2 regions of the Carnobacterium divergens DSM 20623 genome follow, and region 1 is predicted to be linked to the other one. Evidence: riboswitches for the same ligand, from Rfam matches in the RefSeq annotation. Region 1 holds a riboswitch; the other holds the start of a gene.
What was found. A riboswitch is a leader RNA that binds a small molecule or an ion and turns the genes downstream of it on or off. The one in region 1 is predicted to bind thiamine pyrophosphate.
Positions count from the first base shown of each region.

Region 1 (11,561 bases):
TTAGAACATTTTAAAATCAATGAAAATATGGAAAGTATTACACCAAAACAAAAAAAAGTATTAACTCTTTTTATTTTAACTTTTGTTATTATGATTTTTGGTCTGATTCCGTGGTCATCGATTAATCCAAAATGGACCATTTTTGAAACTTTTAATACATGGTTAACGAACCTTCCATTATTGGGGGCATTAATTGGAAAAGATATCGCTCCTTTTGGAACGTGGTATTTTACTGAAATTACAATGCTGATGTTTTTAATGGCAGTTATTATTGGAATTGTTTATCGTATGAAAGAGGAAGATTTTGTTTCAACTTTTATTAGTGGTGCAGGGGAATTACTGGGGGTCGCTTTAATTTGTGCGATTGCAAGAGGGATTCAAGTGGTAATGAACGACGGAATGATAACAGCGACTGTTTTACATTGGGGCGAACAAGGACTAAGTGGCTTATCTTCAGTTGTCTTTATTGTGCTAACCTTTATTTTCTATATTCCAATGTCTTTCTTAATTCCTTCTACTTCTGGCTTAGCAGCAGCTACAATGGGGATTATTGGACCAATGGGGAATTTTGCTGGTGTGCCAGAGCATTTGGTTGTAACGGCTTATCAAGCAGGTTCAGGTATTGTGAACTTAATTACACCAACGTCAGGGGTTGTCATGGGTGGTTTGGCTTTAGCAAGGGTTGACTTGACGATTTGGTTGAAATTTATGGTAAAATTAATTGTCATCTTGTTTATTTTGACTTGTATCGTACTAAGCATTGCAGCAGTGATGTAAGTACGAATCTTAAAAAATAATGGAAAGAAGGGCTAAATTGTGAAATCATTTGTTACAAAAGAACACCAAGCAGCTTGTATTGAAACCATTCAAACATTAATTAGTTACCCATCTTATTTAAGAGAAACGAATACTGAAGGCACCTTATTTGGTAAGGACATTCAAAAGGTATTAGAAAAAACATTGGACATTTGTCAAGATCTAGGGTTTAAAACCTATCTAGATCCAGAAGGCTATTATGGATATGCAGATTATGGAGATGGAAAAGAAATTTTAGCCGTTCTTTGTCATTTAGATGTTGTGCCACCAGGCAATGAAGAGTTATGGGAAACACCAGCATTTGAAGGTGTGATTCGTGATGACTTTTTATTTGGACGTGGTTCACAAGACGATAAAGGGCCAGCGATGGCAGCTCTTTATGGAATGAAAGCCTTGATTGATGCAGAAGTTGAATTTGATAAACGAATTCGCTTTATCTTTGGAACGGATGAAGAAAACTTATGGCGATGTATGGATAAATACAATGAAAAAGAAGAAAAAGCAGTAATGGGTTTTGCACCAGACGCTGAATTTCCTTTAACGTTTGCTGAAAAAGGTTTGTTACAAGTAAAACTAAAAGGCAAAGGATCAAAGGGTATTGCAGTGGCATGTGGAGATGCATTAAACGTTGTTCCAGCAGAAGCACGATACAAAGGTCCACTTAAAGAAGCATTGAAATCCGAACTTGAAAAATTAGGATTTAACTATAAGATGGAAAATGAAACTGTGGTGGTTTTAGGGAAATCCATTCATTCAAAAGATGCAAATCAAGGAATCAATGCCGTTACTCGTTTAGCAATGGCTCTTCAAATGATTACAAAATCAGAAGCCATTGATTTTATTGCAAATGAAGTCAAGGAAGATGCACGTGGAATCAAGCTATTTGGCGAAGTAGAAGATAACGCTTCTGGTATTTTGACCTTCAACGTTGCTTCTTTAAATGTAGATGAAAACGAGTCCGTAATTGGTATTGATATTCGCATTCCAGTAACTGTTAACAAAGACGAGATCGTTGCAACACTTACGGAAGTAGCGAAAAAGTATCATCTCAAATATGAAGAATTTGATTATCTAGCGTCACTTTATGTACCGTTAGAATCAACGTTAGTTGAAACATTATTAGGCGTATATCGTGATAAAACAGGGGATTTCTCAGATCCAATGACGTCAGGCGGAGCAACTTTTGCTAGAACAATGGATAATTGTGTGGCATTTGGTGCGGTTTTCCCAGATTCTCCGATTACTTTTCATGAAGCAAATGAAAAAATGTCCTTGCGAGATATCTATGGAGCTATGGACATTTACGCGGAGGCAATTTATCGTTTGGCAGGCAAGTAAACTTTTGAGACTAGAAGATTTTTCTTCTAGTCTTTTTTCATAAAAATTTTCTAATTTAAGGCAACATGATATACTAAAATAAAAGAAATTTGTATGGAGAGAGGTGTAAGGCATGAAAAAGGAAGTTGGAGTTTGGTTAAGGGAAGCACGGGTGAGTGATGGAGAGTTGCTAGCAAGTTATTTCTTAGAAGATAGTCATTTTACTTCGTTGCCAATGGACGCAATGACTCAGACATTGTATGAAGTTGAAAAGCATCCTATTATGATTTTAAAAGAGGAGGCATTCGTTGGTTTTTTTATTTTGCAGGTTGGTATTGGAGTGGAGCCTTACACTGATAATCCCAATGCCATTTTATTGCGAGCGTATTCCATTGATGATCGCTATCAAGGAAAAGGGTATGGAAAAGAGTCCATGTCTACTCTAAAACCCTTTATTAATGAACACTTTCCACAAGTAAATGAAGTTGTACTTGCTGTTAATCACATGAATATAGGGGCACAGATGCTTTATTTAAAATCAGGGTTTTATGATACTAAAAGAAGAATTAACGGTGAACTGGGCGTTCAATTGATCTATTCAATGGATTTATAATAACAAAGGAAACTTGCTGATGATTAGTAGCAAGTTTCTTTTTAAGTTGGATGAATTGACTTTTAATCAAAGGCGCAGTATTGTAAAGATAAACCAAAACGATTACATGTGTAGTCGTAGATAGAGGAGGGATTATTATGGATTCGATGAAGAATCATTCAATGGACCCACACGATATGAAAGGAATGGATCACGAAGAAATGAGTGGGATGGAACATATGGCACACATGGGGAATTTAAAACAAAAGTTTTTAGTTTCGCTATTACTCGCCATTCCGATTATTCTATTATCTCCAATGATGGGGCTGGAATTGCCTTTTCAAATTACGTTTAAAGGATCAGATTGGCTTGTTTTGTTATTAGGAACGATCCTATTTTTCTACGGAGGAAAGCCTTTTTTAAGTGGAGCTAAAATGGAGCTAAAGGCTCATAGTCCGGCAATGATGACGCTAATTGCTTTAGGAATTTCGGTTTCTTACTTTTATAGTGTCTATGCTTTTATCAGCAATCACTTCTTACCAAATCAGCCACATGTTATGGATTTCTTCTGGGAATTGGCAACGTTAATCGTCATTATGTTACTGGGACACTGGATAGAAATGCGAGCTATTAGTAATGCTGGAGATGCCTTAAAAAAAATGGCGGAATTGTTGCCAAATGAAGCGACGATCATTGACTCAACTTCTTTAAAGACAAAACAAATTCCCTTATCAGAAGTTGCAATCGGAGATTTGTTGCAAGTGAAGGCAGGCGAAAAAATACCAGCAGATGGAATTGTCGAAGCAGGAACGACTAGTATTAATGAAGCGATGGTTACTGGGGAAGCGAAGTCTGTTAAAAAGCAAGTGAAAGATAAAGTGATTGGCGGTTCGGTTAACGGTGAAGGGACGATCACTATTAGTGTTACTGGAACGGGTGAGTCTGGTTATCTAGCTCAAGTAATGGCTTTAGTTGGCAGTGCAAAAGAAGAAAAATCAGCCGTAGAGTCGCTTTCTGATCGAGTAGCAAAATGGTTGTTTTATGTAGCGCTGAGCGTAGGGATTTTAGCATTTGTAAGTTGGTTGTTTATTACGAAAGAAATCAACACGCCCTTAGAACGAATGGTGACGGTATTGGTGATTGCCTGTCCCCATGCGCTAGGACTAGCAGTTCCTTTAGTTACCGCACGTTCCACTTCACTTGGTGCTAAAAATGGTTTATTGATCCGGAATAAAAATGCACTTGAATCTGCGAAAAAAGTGGATGTCATCTTAATGGATAAAACCGGAACTTTAACAGAAGGGGATTTTAGCGTGACTGCAATTGAAAGCTTCAAATCAGACTATTCAAGACTAGATATTTTAAAAATAGCAGGAGCTTTAGAACAAAAATCGAGTCATCCTTTAGCAACGGGTATTTTAAAAAGAGTAGAGGAAGAAAAAGTGAAACTTCCAACAGCTAGTGAAGTTCAAGCGATACCAGGTGTTGGATTATCAGGAACAATCAATCACCAAAACATAAAAATAGTGACCGCATCCTATTTGATGAAACAAAAAGGTGCATTTGATCAAGAACAGTTCAATCAATTAGCTGGGGAGGGAAATTCTGTTAGTTATTTAATGATTGAAGAAACAGTCATAGGGTTAATTGCTCAAGGAGATAAAATCAAAGAAAATGCCTCTCAATTTATTAAGGAACTATTGGATAGAGGGATTCAACCAGTAATGTTGACTGGCGATAACCAAGCAGCAGCAAAAATAGTTGCAGACAAAGTTGGAATTCAAACATTCTACGCGAACCTTCTGCCAGAGGAAAAAGAAAAAATGGTGGCAAGGTATCAACAAAAAGAGAAAACGGTGATGATGTTAGGGGATGGAGTAAATGACGCCCCTAGCTTAGCAAAGGCAGATGTTGGCATCGCAATTGGCGCAGGGACGGATATTGCGATTGATTCAGCAGATGTGATTTTAGTGAAAAGCGATCCGCTTGATACCCTACATTTTCTATCCTTAGCCAAAAATACTACTAGAAAAATGATTGAAAACTTATGGTGGGGTGCCGGATACAATATTATTGCGATTCCTTTAGCTGCGGGGATTCTAGCTCCGATTGGAGTTGTATTAAGTCCTGCCGTTGGATCAGTCTTAATGTCATTGAGTACGGTTGTAGTAGCATTTAACGCGTTATTATTAAAAATCGATCACTAAAGAATCAACTTTCTAACAGGTATGTTCTGTTGGAAAGTTGATTTTTTTAATGAAGTAGAAGCGAGCTGCAAAGAAATAGAGTATAATAGTTTTGAACCCAAATGGGAATCCAAATGAAATAGGTGTATAACAAAATGATTGATTTTTCTTATGCCAAAATGCGTCAAATAATTGTCCATTTTGTAGGCAATAAAGCACAAGAGCAAGGGTATGAAATTGCAGATAATATTATTGAAGAACTGGATGAAGAAATGACCGCCGTGTTAAATGAAATTTTCTTATCTCCCTTTAAAAGTGAAACAACAAACCATTTTTCACACTCAACAAGCTTAGATTATAACGAAGCGTACAATTACATTCGTAAAATTTTTAATGAAGAAACTTCTTTTTTTGAAGGGTCGGTTGATTTATTAAAGCAACTGTATGAAGCGTCTAGCCATCCCAATGTCAAATCAGGGGATTTGTGGTTGATTTATTTAAACGAATGCATCATTGAAGGGGAATTAACCGATGCGATTGGAATTTTTAAAGTTGAAAACAAAGAAGTTTTCTTAAAAAATGAATTTAATCAGCAATCGGTTACGATTGGGTATGAAAAAGGAATCACTAAAAAAGACATTGATAAAGCTTGTATTGTTTTTAACCTGCAGGAAAAAGATGGCTACCGCGTTGTTGCGTTAGACAATTTAACGAGGGGAGAAAGCGTGTATTGGAAACAACATTTTTTAGGCATTGAAAAAGTCCTAGACGACACGCTATTAGCAGAAAGTTTTGTGAATATCTGTGCGGAATTTGTCAAAAAAGACGATGAAAGCTTAGTTGGAAAATCAACTTTTATTAAAGAAGCACAAGAATATTTAGAAGTTCAGCCAGAAATCAATTTGGAAGACTTTGCAGATACGTTGGTAGAAGAATCAAAGCAAGAAGAATTTAAGACAGTCGTTGCAAACTATGAAAAAACCCATGCAGTGACGTTTCCTGATAATTTTAAAGTAAATGAGAAAAATAAAGAAGCTTTTTCTAAAAAAGTCAAAAATAAAATCAAAATCAATAATAACATTTCAATTGTTGTAAAAGATGTCAATCAGCTAACTGAAAAGGATATGGTGGAAGGCTTCGATGAAGTGGAAAAACGAAAATACCTTAAAATTTATTATTAGCAGGAAGCAAAAGGAGTGGTTAGTGGATGAAGATGAATTTTAAAGGGCTTGCCCTTGTCCTTATAACGTTACTTGCAACAAGCTATTTTGGAATTCGGTTTTATCAACAACAGCAACTTCCTAAAGTTCCCACTGAAGAACAAACTGCAAAAAATCCTGTTTTTTTGATACCAGGAACGAATGCAACGAATAAACGTTTTAATAGCTTTACGGAATCGTTGATGGAGGAACAGGTGACTAGCAACGCAGCCCTAAAAATTCAAGTTAAAAAAGATGGCAAGATTCACTATTTAAATCAATTGAAAAAAAGTAGTGAGCGTCCTTTTATCGTTGTCGGTTTTGAAGACAATACCGAAAAAGCAGTAGATATTGAAGCTAAATGGTTTCAAAACGTAGTGCTAGACGTCAAAAAAAAATACCCGTTTTCGACTTTTGATGCTGTGGGTCATTCAAATGGAGGATTAGTCTTAGCGACTTATTTAGAGAACTATCAAACAACCTCAAATCCCCAAATGAATCGCTTGATAACCATTGCAACGCCATTTAATGATACAAAAGCCGAATATAACGACAATAATCTAGCCTTTACAGAAGTGAAAAAAGCGAGCCATCTATTAACTAATTTTACTGAAAAACAAACGCAATTGCCTTCGTCGTTAAAGGTTTTGGCAATAGCTGGAGATCAAGAAAAAAATGAGACGCATAGTGATGGCGTAGTTCCTGTACAAAGCGCATTAGCTAGTCGGCTATTTATCAAAAAGCAAGTGGCAAGCTATCAAGAAAGCATCATTACTGGCAAACAAACAGGTCATAGTGACTTGTTAGATAATTCAAAGGTACAAAAACAAGTGAAGGCATTTATTTATCAAGATGAGAATTAGCATTGTAGCGAATAAAGCTATTAACAAACGCGTTGTAGTTTACTTTCTGTTTCCTTATACTGAATAAAAGGAGTGATGTGAATTGTTGAGAAAAGATCGTAAAAATCTGAGGTATCAATATGGCTACTATTCATTTTTAGTGTTTATTGGGTTATTTCTTATGAATCAATTTCTGACTGGAACTGGCTTTCAGTGGGCGGAAACCAATCGTTTAGAAACATGGATTTTATTGTTGTTTAGTTCCTTTTATTTTGGTGTAATGACGAGTTGGAAAGGTGCGCTGGGTCATGAAGCGAGTATTAAAAAAAGAATGATTTTATTTTATTTTGTTATGAGTATCACAGCCTTCGCTGTAACGGTTACCAACTATAAAATAGAAGCAATCATGGTAAATGGCAAATTGCAATTTGTTGCGAGTATTTATTTAATAAGTATTTATTGGTTTTTAATAGCCTTGTTAAGCTTGTATCAACGTAAAAAACAATTGGGAAAAATCATTTAATAGGAGAGGATAGAATGAAAGCGTATGGTTATGAAAATCCAAAATATTCAGTGTTTTTATCCGTTGCCAAACAACTAAATGAATGTGGAATTGTTCCGGTTTTAATGGGTTCACTAGGTCTTGAGATTGTAACAACTAAAAATTGGGATGTTGGAGATATTGATATACATATTCCAGGAGATAGCAGGGGATGGTCAGCTCCGGTTGAAGAAATCATTTACCAATGGGAAGAAGTAAAAAAACAACTTGAAGGATTAGGTTTCTCATTGGTTGATTTACACGAGCATGCTTTTGAAAAAGGAACCTTGCGAGTTGAATTTTCAGTTATTGATACACTGCCTGAATTTGCAGGAATTGCCTTAGATGACATTAAGCAAATAGAAGATCAAGAGATACGTTATCGACTTTTAAATGCCACTCAATATTATCAACTTTATCAAGCTTCTTCTAAAGATAGTTACCGAAATCAGAAAAATAATCAAAAGGATTTTGCAAAAATAGCTTATTTAGCTGAACACTTAAAATAACTTCAAAAGTTGACGAATGAAAAAAGGCTTGGTATGATAAAGAACGTAAAATAAATTAATAGAACAACCATCACAAAGGGGTGCTGCAAATGCGGCTGAGATTGAATCAAGTGGATTCTAACCCTTCGAACCTGTTCGTTAGTACGAGCGTAGGAATTGTGACGGGGCGACGATGATAAAAAGAATCATTCAGCTCCTCCTTTGTTGTGTGGCACTGTTCGACACATTCAAAGGAGGAGTTTTTTTTATGTCAAAAACAAAGTTAACCATCTGGATTGAAGGAACGATTTGTGCGGCACTTGCAATCGTTTTGTCATTTTTACCAACAAATATCGGAGCAAATTTCACCATTTCATTAGGAATGATTCCGCTTATTCTTTTTAGTTTTAGAAGAGGAGTAGCAGCAGGAATTGTTGCTGGATTTTTATGGGGCGTTCTGCATTTTTTAGTTGGAAATGTGGCTATTTTAAATTTACTACAAGGCTTTATAGAATATTTTATCGCGTTTATGTTTACGGGATTTGCAGGCGTAGTAGCCAGCCAAGTACGAGAATCAATCGTGACTAGGCAACGTAGGAAAATGGTGAGCTATATTATAGTGGGAACTTTTATTGGAACATTCGCCCGCTTCTTTTGGCATTTCGTAGCAGGATTTTATTTTTGGGGAAGTTATGCTCCAAAGGGAATGAGTGCGGTTTGGTTTTCCTTTATTATGAATGGGGGAAGCGCATTGGCAACAGGAATTGTCACCAGTGTTGTTTTAGTGATTGTGGCTGCTACAGCACCCGACTTATTTCTTTCGAAAGAAACAAGTTGGCTAAAAAAATAAGAATTTTAAAAAGGGACTTTGACAGGGTCCTTTTTTTATTAGAAAAAGAATTATTTTTATAAATGAGATAAGATTTTAGTAGCTAAAAGAAAAACTTCATAGTAAGATAATAAAGAATTAAGTTCGTTTAAAGGAGGCTTTTATGAATACTATTTTACTTGTTATCGCTCTTGTGACATTGATTAATATTTTTTTAGCTATCATCACAGTTTTTCGTGAAAAGCGAGATATAGCAGCCACGTGGGCATGGTTGCTCGTCCTTGTTTTATTACCGGGAATTGGGTTTATTGCGTATCTTTTTGTTGGTAAAAAAATCTCTCGAGAGAAAATTTTTGATATTAAGACGCAGGAAAGCATTGGAATGAGTGAACTTGTTTTGGCTCAAAAAGAAATGCTTGCGGAAGATGAATTGCTGTCAAGCAAACAAAGTAATGAAAATACAAAAGAAATGGCAAGTTTATTTTTGGAAAGCGATGAATCGATTTTAACCAAAGGAAATGAATTGAAGATTTTTACCGATGGAAAAGAAAAATTTGATCATTTGATTCATGATATCCAACAAGCCAAACACCATGTTCATTTATTGTATTATACGTTTCATCAAGATGAGCTAGGAAATCGAGTTTTAGCAGCATTGGAAGAACGAGCTGCAGCAGGTGTTGAAGTGTTAGTTATCTATGATGCGATGGGATCTCGCTCAACCAAGCATCGCTTTTTTAAGAACTTAGAGAAATTAGGTGGCAAAGCAGAACCGTTCTTTGGTTCTCATTGGACGATTATAAATTTGCGTTTGAATTATCGAAATCATCGTAAAATTGTGATTATTGATGGGAAAGTCGGATATATTGGAGGATTCAATATAGGAGATGAATATTTAGGGAAAGTGAAAAAATTTGGTTATTGGCGTGATACGCATCTTCGAATTGAGGGGAATGCCGTTTTGGCTCTACAAAGTCGATTTTTAATGGATTGGAATGCAGCTGTTGTAAAACAAAAATTTGATTACAAAGAAGAGTACTTTCCATTAAGCAAAAATCACGGAAAAACCAATATGCAAATTGTCTCTAGCGGACCAGATTCAGAATTGCAACAAATTAAAAAAGGCTATTTAAAGATGATTAGTATGGCAAAAGAATCGATTTATATCCAATCGCCCTATTTTATTCCAGATGACAGTGTGTTAGATGCTATTACAATAGCTGCGATGTCTGGAATTGATGTACGGATTATGATTCCAAATAAGCCAGATCATCCATTCGTTTACAGAGCAACCACTTATTTTGCAGGCGAGATGGTAAATGCGGGTGCGAAGGTGTATATTTATGATAACGGCTTTTTACATGCGAAGACAATGGTAATTGATGGCGAAATTGCTTCAGTTGGTACAGCAAACCTTGATTTTAGAAGCTTTAAATTAAACTTTGAAGTCAATGCCTTCATTTATGATCCTGTAATCGCACAAGATTTAAAACAAATATACGAAAAAGACATTGAAAAATGTCATTTATTAACAAAAGAGTTACTAGATCAGCAAAGTCGCTGGATGAAGTTTAAACAAGAATTCTCCAGATTATTGTCACCCATCTTATAAAAAATTGCATAATTTTCTACCGAAAACGTATAAATCTTACTTCACAAAAGAGTTGATTTATGCGTTTTTTTTGATAAAATTTAATGATTTCAGTGTGTCTGATTTGAAAGATAGGACTTTTTCATGGATAATAGAAGAGAAGACGTATTTCTTTTTGTTTATTTATGCAAAAATAATAAAAAACTAATGGGGTGAATCGATTGTTAGAATTCAAGAATGTTTCAAAAATTTATAAAGGTGGAAAAAAAGCAGTTGATGACGTCAATTTAAATTTTGAAAAAGGCGAATTTATTGCGTTTATCGGTACCAGCGGTAGTGGGAAAACAACTACGATGAGAATGATCAACCGTATGATTGAACCAACATCGGGACAAATTTTAATCAATGGGGAAGATATTGCTAAGACAGATCCAGTGGAATTGCGCCGCAAGATTGGGTACGTCATTCAACAAATCGGATTAATGCCACATATGACAATTCGTGAAAATATTGTTCTTGTTCCTAAATTATTAAAATGGCCAGAAGATAAACGTAAAGAGATTGCAGATCGTTTAATCAAGCTGGTTGATTTACCAAATGACTTTCTTGAACGCTACCCATCTGAATTATCTGGTGGACAGCAACAACGGATTGGAGTTGTTCGTGCATTAGCAGCTGACCAAGATATTATTTTAATGGATGAACCTTTTGGTGCGCTAGATCCTATTACCCGTGAAGCCTTGCAGGATTTAGTCAAGCAGTTGCAACAAGAAATGGGAAGAACCATTATATTTGTAACCCATGATATGGATGAAGCCCTTAAGCTCGCAGACAGAATTGTGATTATGCGAGAAGGTCGAGTGGTTCAATTTGACACGCCAGATAATATTTTACGCGAACCAGCTGATAAATTTGTTGAAGAATTTATTGGGCATGATCGTTTGATTCAAGCACGTCCGAATATTCAAACGGTTGAACAAGTGATGTTGAAAACGCCAATCTCCATTACACCAGGCAAATCATTAACAGAAGCCATTCGCTTGATGCGCGATAAACGAGTGGATACTTTGTTGGTAACTGACGATGCGGGGATCTTAAAAGGGTATATTGATATTGAAAGTATCGATTACAACCATCGTACTGCTACAAGTGTAGGGGAT
Region 1 covers NZ_JQLO01000001.1:786,084-797,644, forward strand. Annotated here, with positions in the region: gene BR52_RS03875 (YfcC family protein) at 1-777, shown strand, start outside; gene BR52_RS03880 (M20 family metallopeptidase) at 817-2,154, shown strand; gene BR52_RS03885 (GNAT family N-acetyltransferase) at 2,267-2,746, shown strand; gene BR52_RS03890 (heavy metal translocating P-type ATPase) at 2,884-4,932, shown strand; gene BR52_RS03895 (nucleoid-associated protein) at 5,067-6,092, shown strand; gene BR52_RS03900 (alpha/beta hydrolase) at 6,119-6,973, shown strand; gene BR52_RS03905 (hypothetical protein) at 7,056-7,475, shown strand; gene BR52_RS03910 (hypothetical protein) at 7,490-8,002, shown strand; TPP riboswitch at 8,069-8,175, shown strand; gene thiT (energy-coupled thiamine transporter ThiT) at 8,250-8,831, shown strand; gene cls (cardiolipin synthase) at 8,974-10,422, shown strand; gene BR52_RS03925 (betaine/proline/choline family ABC transporter ATP-binding protein) at 10,614-11,561, shown strand, end outside.

Region 2 (11,561 bases), 1.6 Mb from region 1:
CAGCGGTTAACTCACCTTCTAGGCTAGCTGAAATCGTAATACTAAGCTCGCTCACCTGTTCAAATAATAAACTTGTCACTGGAATCTGCACTTCTGCAAGCTCTTCTTCAAACCAAAAATCACTGGCAATCCATTTAGCGGTTCCATCACTTTCCCATTCCATTCGATACGTTAGATTCGGATATTTTTGATAAGCTAACGTTGCTTGATTAGGTTTTGCAATTAACTGATTTTCTGTAGCATTCACCTTTATATCAGGCGCATTATCAGTTGCGGTATCATTGACAATAATTTCTTGTGTTACAAGCACTTGATACTTTTTCCCTTGCTTAGAATGAACGGTTAGTGCAACTTCTGACTGAGTCGTTTTTGTATAAACTGTAATGGTAATTAAATCATCCACTAGTTGATAATGCCACCGGGCATAATTAAAGCCCATTTCATACGCAGAAGGAATCGCCAGTAATTGATAGCACCCATCTACTAGTAAATAAATACGTTGTCCGCTTGTTTTGAAGGTATTCAACGGATTTCTGGTGTTTGAAATAAAACGATTCATAAATGTATTGCCTGCCACAATTTGCGACTGAAAGACCCCGTACATATAAGAAGTAGTCGTTAACGTCTCTTCTTTTGCATCAACACTCTTACCACTCATTAAAATGTGTCCATTTGGTCGTTCCATTTCCAATTCTTTATTTGCAAGCACCACATGTTCATTAGACTCTGTAAAAAAGGAACTGATTTGGCCTGCTAAGAATTCTTCTAACTTTCTAGCGGGGAAAAGTTGGTCTAATTGCCCATTACTTAGCTCTTTTCCATTCAAAATTCCACTAATTTGAGAATTTTTAGTCGCTTTTTCAATTGGAACAAAACTCCCTTTAGTTTGCTGAATTTCTTGATATTTCTCTAAAATAAGTGCTTTATTTTCAATCGTTTCGATCTTTAAAGGATGATCCTCTAGTATCATGCCGTAAAAATTAACCTTTTGTTGCTGAAGCAAGACGATTGGGTTCGTTTGTAGCGCCACGTATGCAAACTCATATTGATACACACGATCTTCCAATTGTTCTTTTGCTAAAATAGCAGGAACATTCGTCCCTTTATAGCTTTTCCCAAAAAATTGAAACCCATCTGTTGAAAAATGCGCAGCTCCCGTTAAAGAACCTTGCTGTAGGTATGGATTTTGACCATTTTGAACTTGATTTTGCCTAGAAGCCACTACCACACCCAAATCATCAGATAACACACGGTGGTCAACGTATTGCGAAACATAAGCCTCGTTTGCCAGTAACGAATCAGGTGTAGCTAAGCCTATATCTTGTCCATAAACAACATCAACAACATGCCCGCTTCCTGAAAGCAAAATATCCCAAAACCAAATTCCAGCATCCGTCAATGAAAAAACGACTTCATAAGCAATATCTAAAATTGTGCCTTGCCATTTCAACTGATTTTCCCCAACGGACATGTGTCCTTTGGCAGCTCCTCCAATTAATGGAAAAGCTTGAATGGCTGTAAGATCATCTAAAATACGAAGGTAAATCCCATTCATTGATCCATCAATGACATTTCCTTTTACTTGATTTAACTGAATTCCTTGGTGCTTCACTTGATATAAATCCCCAGTTGGCAAAAAATTAAAAGTCGTTTTGCCATTTTTCAACACTCTATTTTCCACTACTTACACCTCAATTTTTTACTGTTATCGTTTTCGCTAGTACTTCTGAACTATTGCTTCCCACCATTACTACAAATTCACCAGCATCTGCTTTCTTTTCTAAGTTCACATGGATATATGCCAGTTCCTCTACTGAAATTTCCCATGTTACCAGCTTACTTTCACCTGCTGGAACAATGCATGTTTCAAAGCCTTTTAATTCCTTCATTGGACGAACAACTTCTCCGACAATGTCTCGGACATACCATTGAACCGTTTCCGTTACCGGTTGATTGCTATTGTTTTGAAGTGTGACACTTGCACTGATTTTGCCATCTAGCCCAATCGTTTCTTCTTGAATCACTAAATCTTGATAACTTACCTTATCGTAGCTTAAACCGTAACCAAAAGGATACAACGGTTCATTTGAAACATCTAAATATTTCGATACATATTTGTTATCAGCATCATTCGCATCAATGGGACGTCCCGTATTAAAATGATTGTAATAAACTGGAATTTGTCCAACATTTCGAGGGAAACTCATTGTCAATCTACCTGTTGGCGCGGTTTCACCAAATAAAATTTCCGTAACAGCTTGAGCTCCTTTGGTTCCCGGGAACCACGCCTCGACTAATCCATCAGATAACTCCGCTACTTCTGTCAAATCAAGTGGTCGGCCATTAAATGTCACTACAACAATTGGTTTTCCATGGATTTTCAGCTCACGTAACAACGTCAATTGAGCGGTTGGCAACTGAATATTTGTACGACTACTTGCCTCGCCACTCATATCAGCTGTTTCACCTAAGAAGAGGATTATTTTATCTGTTTTTTCTGCAGCTTTATGAGCAGCTGTTAACTCCTCATCCGTCAGCTCCCAAATGCCTGAAGTTGCAACAAATTCAATGGATTCCTTACGCTTGCTTGCCACTTCTTTAATGGTTTCGGTTTCGCTTGGATTCCCTTTCCAACTCCAGTTCCCTAAAAGATCATGATACTCTACAAAAGGTCCGACAAACGCTACTTTTTCTTGTTTTTGAAGAGGGAGTACATTCTGTTTATTTTCCAGTAAGACAATAGATTCTCTAGCTGCTTGTAGCGCAATCTCTTGATGTTCTTTACTAAAAACAAGAGCAGCTTCTTGCTCTTCATTTGCTCCACGATAGGGGTTTTCAAATAACCCTAAATCATTTTTCAGCTCTAAAATTCGTAAAACAGCCTCATCAATTAAATCCGTCGAAATTTTGCCTTCTGTTACTAATTCTTTTAAGAAATGTTGGTAACAAAATGCCATCATTTCAATATCAACACCTGCTTTAAGTGATAATGCGGCGGCTTCTTTTTCATTTGCTGCCACGCCATGTGCGACAACTTCTTTAGTTGCTGCCCAATCAGAAATTAAGACACCTTTAAAGCCAAATTCTTTACGTAAAATATCACGATTTAAATAGCGGTTAGCTGTCGCTGGAATGCCATCTACAGTATTAAAGGCTGTCATTACTAATTTACACCCTGCCTCAAGCGCTGCTTGATAAGCTGGCAAGTAGGACTCTCTTAACTGACGATCTGACATGTTAACGGTATTGTACTCACGCCCGCCTTCTGGTGCACCATACGCAGCAAAATGTTTGACACACGCCGCGATTGTTAATGGGTCATTAGCCAAGTCACCTTGATATCCTTCAACAAAGGCTTTCGCATACAATTGATTCAAGTAAGGATCTTCTCCCGTACTCTCCATGACACGTCCCCAACGTGGATCTCGAACTAAATCAACCATTGGTGAAAAAGTAACATGTAATCCTGAAACAGCTGATTCAACTGCTGCCACCTGTGCGGTTTTCTTAACTAATTTTGGATTCCAACTTGAAGCTAAGCCTAACGGAATTGGGAAAATTGTCCGATAACCATGAACAATATCTGCCATAAATAGCAATGGAATTTGCAGGCGATTTTTCGATAAATATTTTGACTGCGCTTCCATTGTTGCCTTTGCTCCAGACAATCCTAAAACAGATCCCGCCTCATAGACACTTTTTTCAGTTAATCCTACTTCGGTCATTGGTCCTGTAATTTCTGCTTCTTCTTCTGTATAAAAATTTCCTGTTAATTGTTGTAATTGTCCAATCTTCTCTTCTAATGATAACTGCGCCACTAAGTTTACTAATTCTGTTTGCTTCAAAAAAGTCATCTCCTTATTTTATCGAAACGTTTCGATTGAGTTTGATTCTATTGTAAATGGTTAACGATTTTATTGCAAGCCCTTTCTTTTTAATTTTAACTCAAAAAAAATAACCTTAGTCAGCTATCTTGCTACACTAAGGTTTTACTTATTTATCTAGTTTGAAAAATTTTTATTGTTAAATTTTTGACGATACTGGTCATTCGCCCACTGACACCACTCTAATTCTGCTAAATCCATATCATAACGACGTTTACAAATTAAATAACGTCCAAATGATGATTCCCAACCTTCACCTGTTAAATCAGCACCAAACTGTTCGTCAATTTCATCTAACGTTTTCTTATGAATTGTTGCTAACTTTTGAAAATAGGCTTGTCGTTCTTGGAAAAGCTCTTCAACACGCTTAGGATCAATAATCGAAATAGCGTATAACTTTCCTAAAAATTCATCTCTTGTAATTGGTTTAGCTGTTTTCCCTTGAATCCACTCTTGTAAGAATTCTTTTCCTTCATCTGTAATGGAATAGATTTTTTTATGAATTGGGTCATTTTCTGAAATATAGACAACATACCCTAATTTTTCGAGCTTATTTAAGAGCGGATAAATCTGACTGTGATGTGCCTGCCAAAATAATTCTAAGTATCCTTTTAATTCATAACCAGAGCATGGTTTACGAACTAGCATACTGAGTAATGTATAGCCTAATGAATTCATGATGACCCTCCTCTAATCCTTACACTTTTCTCTCTCTAGTATAACATGATTTTAAAAAAAGCAAACTATTATGTCAATATTTATATATGTAAATATTGACATATATATAAGAGTCTTCTATACTAATAAATAGATATACAAGGAGGAATACAAGTGGAAGAAAATCAAGATTATTTGAATGAATTAAATGAACTGCCTGTCGAAAAGCAGGAAAGTGTTTTAAAAGGGTTATTAAAACAACCGAAACCTGCTTGGGCTGTTGCCTTTGCTTGCGTTATTGCCTTTATGGGCATCGGTTTAGTTGATCCCATTTTAAAATCAATTTCAGAACAACTACATGCAACACCTGCACAAACGTCTTTATTATTTACCAGTTACATGCTTGTTACTGGTATTGTTATGCTTTTTTCTGGCTTTATCTCAAGTCGAATTGGTGCAAAGCGAACTTTATTATATGGTCTAGTCATTATTATTATCTTTGCAATTCTAGGTGGACTTTCTAATTCTGTTGGTCAACTTGTTGGCTTTCGTGCCGGCTGGGGATTAGGAAATGCTTTATTTATTTCAACTGCTTTATCTGCAATTGTTGGTGTAAGTGTTGGCGGAACCGAACAATCGATTATTATGTACGAAGCTGCAATGGGACTAGGAATGTCTGTTGGGCCTTTACTAGGAGGAATTTTAGGTAGTTTTTCTTGGCGTGCACCGTTCTTTGGCGTTGCAACCTTAATGACTGTCGCTTTTATTTCCGTAACCATTTTATTAGAAAAAATTCCAAAACCTGAGAAAAAAGTCGGTTTTTGGGATGCTTTACGCGCTTTAAAACATAAAGGTTTATTGATTACAGGAATTACTGCGCTTTTCTATAATTTCGGTTTCTTTACTTTATTGGCCTATTCACCTTTTAGAATGGAAAGTTACAGCGCGATGCAAGTAGGTTTCGTCTTCTTTGGCTGGGGACTTTGTTTAGCTATCTCCTCTGTTTTCCTAGCTCCAAAATTACAAGAAAAATTCGGCACTAAAAATATGATGTATACCGCATTACTATTATTTGCCTTTGATTTAATGATTATGGGCTTTGGTGCAAACAACAGTACTGTCATTTCCGTTTGCATCATTATTGCTGGTCTTTTCCAAGGGATTAACAACACTTTAATCACCACTGCAGTAATGGAAGTCGCACCCGTTGAACGTTCAATCGCATCTTCTGCTTACAGCTTTATTCGTTTTACAGGTGGCGCTTTGGCTCCTTGGTTAGCTGGAAAATTAGCTGACTGGTATAATCCTCACGTTACTTTCTGGTTTGCAGCAGCAGCCGTTGCTGTTGGCGCACTTGTCTTATTTGCTGGACGTCGTTATTTAGATAATATTGAATAGATTGGGGAAGATTTTATGAATTTATTAGTACCTATGGATATGGATGAAACATCAAAACATGCGTTGCAAGAAGCTATTACACTAGCAAAAAGCTTTAAAGAACAAGGAAAAATCACAATTTTACACGTTATCAATCGAGAAATTGCTCCTGATGCTGTTGAAACAACGGTTGACTTAGAGTCAAAACTTCACGAAGAAACAAATGCTTACTTAACTAAAGTTAAAAACGTAGTTGAAAAAGCTAATTTAGCGGTAGAAATCGTAGCTCTTGAAGGATTTGCAGCCACTAAAATTCTTGATTTTGAAAAAAAGAATCCCGTTGATTTTATCGTTATCGGTCATCATAATCGTAAAGGTTTGGATCGAATCGTTGTTGGAAGTGTTTCTAAAAAAATTATTCACGATGCAGCTTGTCCCGTTATCGTTGTAAAATAAAACTATTTAAAAAACGTCAAAGGATTTAAAATCCTTTGACATTTTTTAATGCTAGCTTTCGTTTTCATTCCCGGTCCAAATAAAAAATTCCAAATTTTCTTTTACACAATCTATCGCCGTCTCTATTTTTATATTTTTCTTCTTTGCTAAATAATTAAAAGTGTTCGTTAGCATCTCTACATAATTCCCCACTTGAATGTCTCGTTCTACCGCCCAGTTCATCGCCTCAATTCCGTCTGATTCAACAAGTAAACGGTTTAAGGGAACTTTTTCAACCACTTGTTTTACTGCGGCATCTGTTGCAAAAGAGGGACCGATTGAAAAATAACAATCTTGTTCTATATATGCATCTAGATGATCCATACTAGAATACCAATGAACCAAATAACGATTAGGGTACTCTTTTATTATTTCGGCAATTTCTTTTTCCATTCCTTTTGTATGGAGAATCACTGGCTTTTTATGTGTTACTCCATATGCCAACTGATGTTTAAAAATAGTCATTTGAACATCCATATCTACCTCACACCAAATAGAATCCAAGCCAATTTCACCGATAACGGCAACTTGTTGAAAGCATGTTTCCATCTCTTTCCAGTCATTTTCACCTGCCTTCCACGGGTGAATCCCAGCGCTTAGAATTACTTTTGAATCCTTACATAGTCGTTTTTGATGCTGATCAAATTCAGCTTTTGAGTCACAATTTAAGATTCCAAAAATAGATTCGTCTTTTAACAAGGAGTAAAAATCGGTTTGTTTTATATGAAAATGTGCATCACTTAACATTTTTACCTTACCGCCTTTTTAAATTGTGATAAATTTCAGCTCTTAACGCAAGATTTTCAGTACCCTCTTCATGGGTATCAGTAGATGCTTCGATGTTAAATTCTTTTCTTATTTTAGAAGGACTGCCTCCTACTATTAAAATTCGATCTGATAAATAAAGAGCCTCATCAATGTCATGAGTCACTAGAAGTACCGTTTTATTCACTGTTTGTCTTAAGGTACGCAACCACGCTTGCATTTCACCTCTCGTAATCACGTCTAACGCTCCAAAAGGTTCATCTAACAAGAGAATATCTGCATCACAACGCACTGTTCTTAAAAAAGCGACTCGTTGCCGCATCCCACCAGACAACTCACTAGGGTATGCATTCTCATAGCCTTTCAAACCAAACGCTTCAAGTTGTTGCATCACTTCTTCTTGATTGTATTTTTCTTTATGAATGCGCTGATATAAGCAGACATTTTGTAACACCGTCTCCCATTCTAATAAAAGGTCTTCTTGAGGCATATAGGAAAATTTTAAAGACAATCCCTCCACTACTTTCCCATCTACTAAAATGCGCCCATTTTGCTTTTCTGTTAGACCCGTTAACAACTTTAAAATAGTGGATTTCCCGCAGCCACTAGGTCCTAAAATTGTAACAAATTCTCCTTTATCAACTTGAAAGGAAAGCTCTTCAATAATTTTCTTCTTTGAATAAGCGAACGAAATAGATTCAACCCTTAATTTCATATCACTCACCCTCACTCAAAAATTGATTTGTGTACTGCTCATCTGCAGCAATTTTTTTAGGAATCAAGTTATTAACAAACAAAAAATCTGTATACCCCTCCCAAATTTCAGCCTTCATTTCTCCCCATTTTTCAGGATTTTCACAATAATTTTTTGACACAAAACGTTGCGATTTTTTTAAGAATTCACTATCATAATCACTCGCATATTCATGAAGAATTTCTGCTGAAGCATCTGGATGTTTAATCGCTTCCTGATATCCTTTTTTGGTGGCTGCTAAAAATGCTGTAACTGTAGCTGAATCTTCATCAATCATTTTTTTATTCGTTATGATGACGGGTGTGTAATAATCTAAACGCTTATCTAACGTTCGCAAAGGCAGATAGTTTAACTTTGCATTAGCCATTTCAGCCTTAACGTTATCCCAACCTTCGTAAAACCATTTGATGTCCACGTCTTTACCTAATGAATCAAATCCACCACCAGAATCTCCTACTAATGTCAGTTTGTTGAAATCTGCACCAACATTGTTCATAACTGCTTTGATGGTCGCTTCTTCACTTGGCGCTTGCCAACCAGAATAGACTTTTCCTTCAAAATCTTTCGGACTTTTAATGTCACTATTTTTAGCACTCGCAAAGCCGGAAGTGTTGTGTTCCATAATCGTAGCAATCGTCTTAATCGGTAATTTATCCTCTGAAGTCAATGCATAAGTAACATCTTCTTGATAACTGATCCCAAATTGACCTTTTCCCGTTGCAACTAAAGTAGCTGAAGTATTTTCGTTACCAGGCTCAACAAATTGAACATTTAAACCCGCTTTTTTATAGTATCCCTTTTTCAAGGCTACATACATTCCCGTATGATTTGTATTTGGAACAAAATCTAAAATAACTGTCACATCTTTTAATTTTTTGGCTTCTTGACTTTTTTTCGACTCCTGACTACATCCAACTAAACTGCCGATGAAAATAAGTGCTATTATTGCTACTACTATTTTTTTCATATTCTTTTTCCCCTTTTTAAATAAACCAATTTTTCAAGTAATTTTACTACACCATTCATAAATAAACTCAATAAAATAATGACCACTACACAGGCAAATACCTTATCTAACATGTACCCATTTTTCACTCGAATCATGTAATAGCCCAAGCCTGCTGAAGCGTTTAGCCACTCTCCTATAATCGCACCACCAATGCAATATGTTGCTGCAACACGTAAGCCAGAAAAAAATCCGCCAATCGCTGCTGGGATTTTAACCAATCGATACAATTGTCCCTTACTTGCACCAAACGTTTTGAGTAAATTTAATTGCGCCACTTCAACTTTCCCTAAAGCATCTGAAAATGAAACGACCATTGGAAAAAAACACATCAAGATCACCATTACAATTTTAGGTGCCATACCAAAACCCAACCAAATCGAAAATAGCGGTCCTAAAATCATCACTGGAATGGTTTGGGAAACAACAAAATGTGGGTAGATTGAAAACTTAATCGTTTGAGAAGCATCCATTATTAGTGCCATTCCAAAAGCTAATATGCTGGCAATCACCAATCCAATCGTTGCCTCAGTCAATGTAACGACTCCATGCATCGCCAATATCGAACGGTTCTCAAACAATGTCTTTATAATCTTAGAGGGCGCTGGCAAAATATACAGCGGGATTCCGCCAATGGAAACTAGCATCTCCCAAATCATCAAAATTGCAAGAAATGTCACTAGCGGATAGACTAACGTTTTCTTTTTCATACTAACTCCTAACCAATAAAAAAACTGCGCCCACGGAAAGTAGGCACAGTAAAAGAACACGTTCACTCCCTACGATGGTACTAACCAACAGGTTCAACGGGTCTAAGCTCACAGCTTACTCTCAGGCCATTTATGACCTCCCCACGCTTTATATTAAGTTTATTTTAATTGACACAAGTGTACTATAAAAAAATTAAGAATACAATGGACAAAATAAATAACAACCGAAATCATTCCTGTGCTATACTTTAATGAGTGACTAGTCTAGTATTACAAACAATAGGGGGATTTAAAAAATGTTCTATCTTTTTTTATTTATTTTGTTAATAATTATTATTCCAAAACACACTAAAGTTGAAAAAGAAGCAAGCCATTTATTTATCGATATGTATAAAATACCTGTCAAAAAAGTGAAAAATCCAGTGAAACAGGTTTTTCTAATAGAAAAATATTTTAATATTAAAGGATTTCATTCTTATCAGATAACGACTCTTTGGATTATCTTTGGATCAATTATTGGTGGTGCTGTCTTAGCTCTATTGGGGGTCGCGATAGGTACCTCTATAAATAATCCCACTTTACTTGGTACCCTGGTTTTTTTAGGTCTATTCATTTTGATTGTGGGTGTAATATATAGTTGGATTCGCATCTTTAGAATGCATTCCAAAATTAGACCTCAATCTTGGATAAGATTATTTAATTACGTCGATCCAGAATTGGATACACAATTTATGCAAGAAAAAAAATGGCAAAAATTCTTATTATTAACTTTAATTGAAAATAAAAACTAACCAAGCAAAGAGTCACGGAACAGTCATTCCGTGACTCTTTATTTTTCTTCAGACCTTACTTTATCTGATTTAAATTCCAAATAATCCTTAAAATCTTCAATCAAATAAGCTTGTGTTTCTTCGGCTAATCCATGTGTTTTAAGTAAGATAAATTGGCTCAATTCCTCTATACATTCTTGTTCCTTTGAATAGTGGATATTATTTTCATTAATTAAGGTTGAAATGCTGACATTAAAGTAATCAGCAACCTTTTGCAAGCGGTCAACCGAAGGAGATTGGTGCTCCCATTTTCGAATCGTGCTATTTCCAAAATTCAAGGTGCGTTCTAATTCTGCAATTGAAATTTTTTTCTCTTTTGCTAATAATCTTATTTTTTCATAAATACTCATTTTATCAACCTCTCTAGCTTTACAAACTAAAAAAGTTTTAGCTAATAATCTAAAATATTTTGACTTTTAGAATATCAACCGTTATAATAAGTTTGTAAGCATAGTTTTATATAACTATTGTGTCTTGGCGGACAAAGTAATAACAAATAAAACAATAAATGGGTTATTTGAACCAATTGGTTATCATTACTATGCTTATACTATACCATAGGCCATTATCCAATTCAATATTCGAAGAATATAATATAAGACGATTAGCTTAACTAATCTTTTTGTTCTTTTTTCACTTTATCTGTTTTAAATTCCAAGTAGTCTTTAAAATCTTGAATCAAATAAGCTTGTAACTCTTCTTTTAAATCACTTGTTTGTAACAGTATAAAATGGCTTAATTCACTAGCATAGTTATCCTCTTGCTCATTTAGTAACATTGAAATAGACACATTAAAATAATTTGATACCTTATGTAAACGGTCAACTGATGGTGATTGTTTTTCCCATTTTCGAATGGTACTATTCCCAAAATGCAACGTTCGCTCTAGTTCTGCAATTGTTACTCCTCTTTGCTTTGATAAAAATTTAATTTTTTCATAGATATTCATTGGATCACCTTTCTGCTCGCTAAATCGCTTAAAAAATTGGTTTTTCAAGTGATTTACAAGCCTTGTTTATATAGTTTATTGTGTCTGGCGGACAAATTGTATTTAATTAACAGCAGTTATATTATAACATACCT
Region 2 covers NZ_JQLO01000001.1:2,375,293-2,386,853, reverse strand. Annotated here, with positions in the region: gene BR52_RS11370 (GH36-type glycosyl hydrolase domain-containing protein) at 1-1,681, opposite strand, end outside; gene BR52_RS11365 (glycoside hydrolase family 3 N-terminal domain-containing protein) at 1,692-3,845, opposite strand; gene BR52_RS11360 (PadR family transcriptional regulator) at 4,002-4,562, opposite strand; gene BR52_RS11355 (MFS transporter) at 4,716-5,939, shown strand; gene BR52_RS11350 (universal stress protein) at 5,955-6,374, shown strand; gene BR52_RS11345 (TatD family hydrolase) at 6,426-7,160, opposite strand; gene BR52_RS11340 (ABC transporter ATP-binding protein) at 7,168-7,893, opposite strand; gene BR52_RS11335 (ABC transporter substrate-binding protein) at 7,895-8,899, opposite strand; gene BR52_RS11330 (ABC transporter permease) at 8,896-9,648, opposite strand; TPP riboswitch at 9,697-9,802, opposite strand; gene BR52_RS11325 (hypothetical protein) at 9,945-10,439, shown strand; gene BR52_RS11320 (helix-turn-helix domain-containing protein) at 10,478-10,828, opposite strand; gene BR52_RS12645 (helix-turn-helix domain-containing protein) at 11,092-11,427, opposite strand.
Region 2: it holds a riboswitch for thiamine pyrophosphate, as region 1 does, so the genes downstream of both, BR52_RS11330 (ABC transporter permease) here and thiT (energy-coupled thiamine transporter ThiT) in region 1, are expected to answer to the same signal.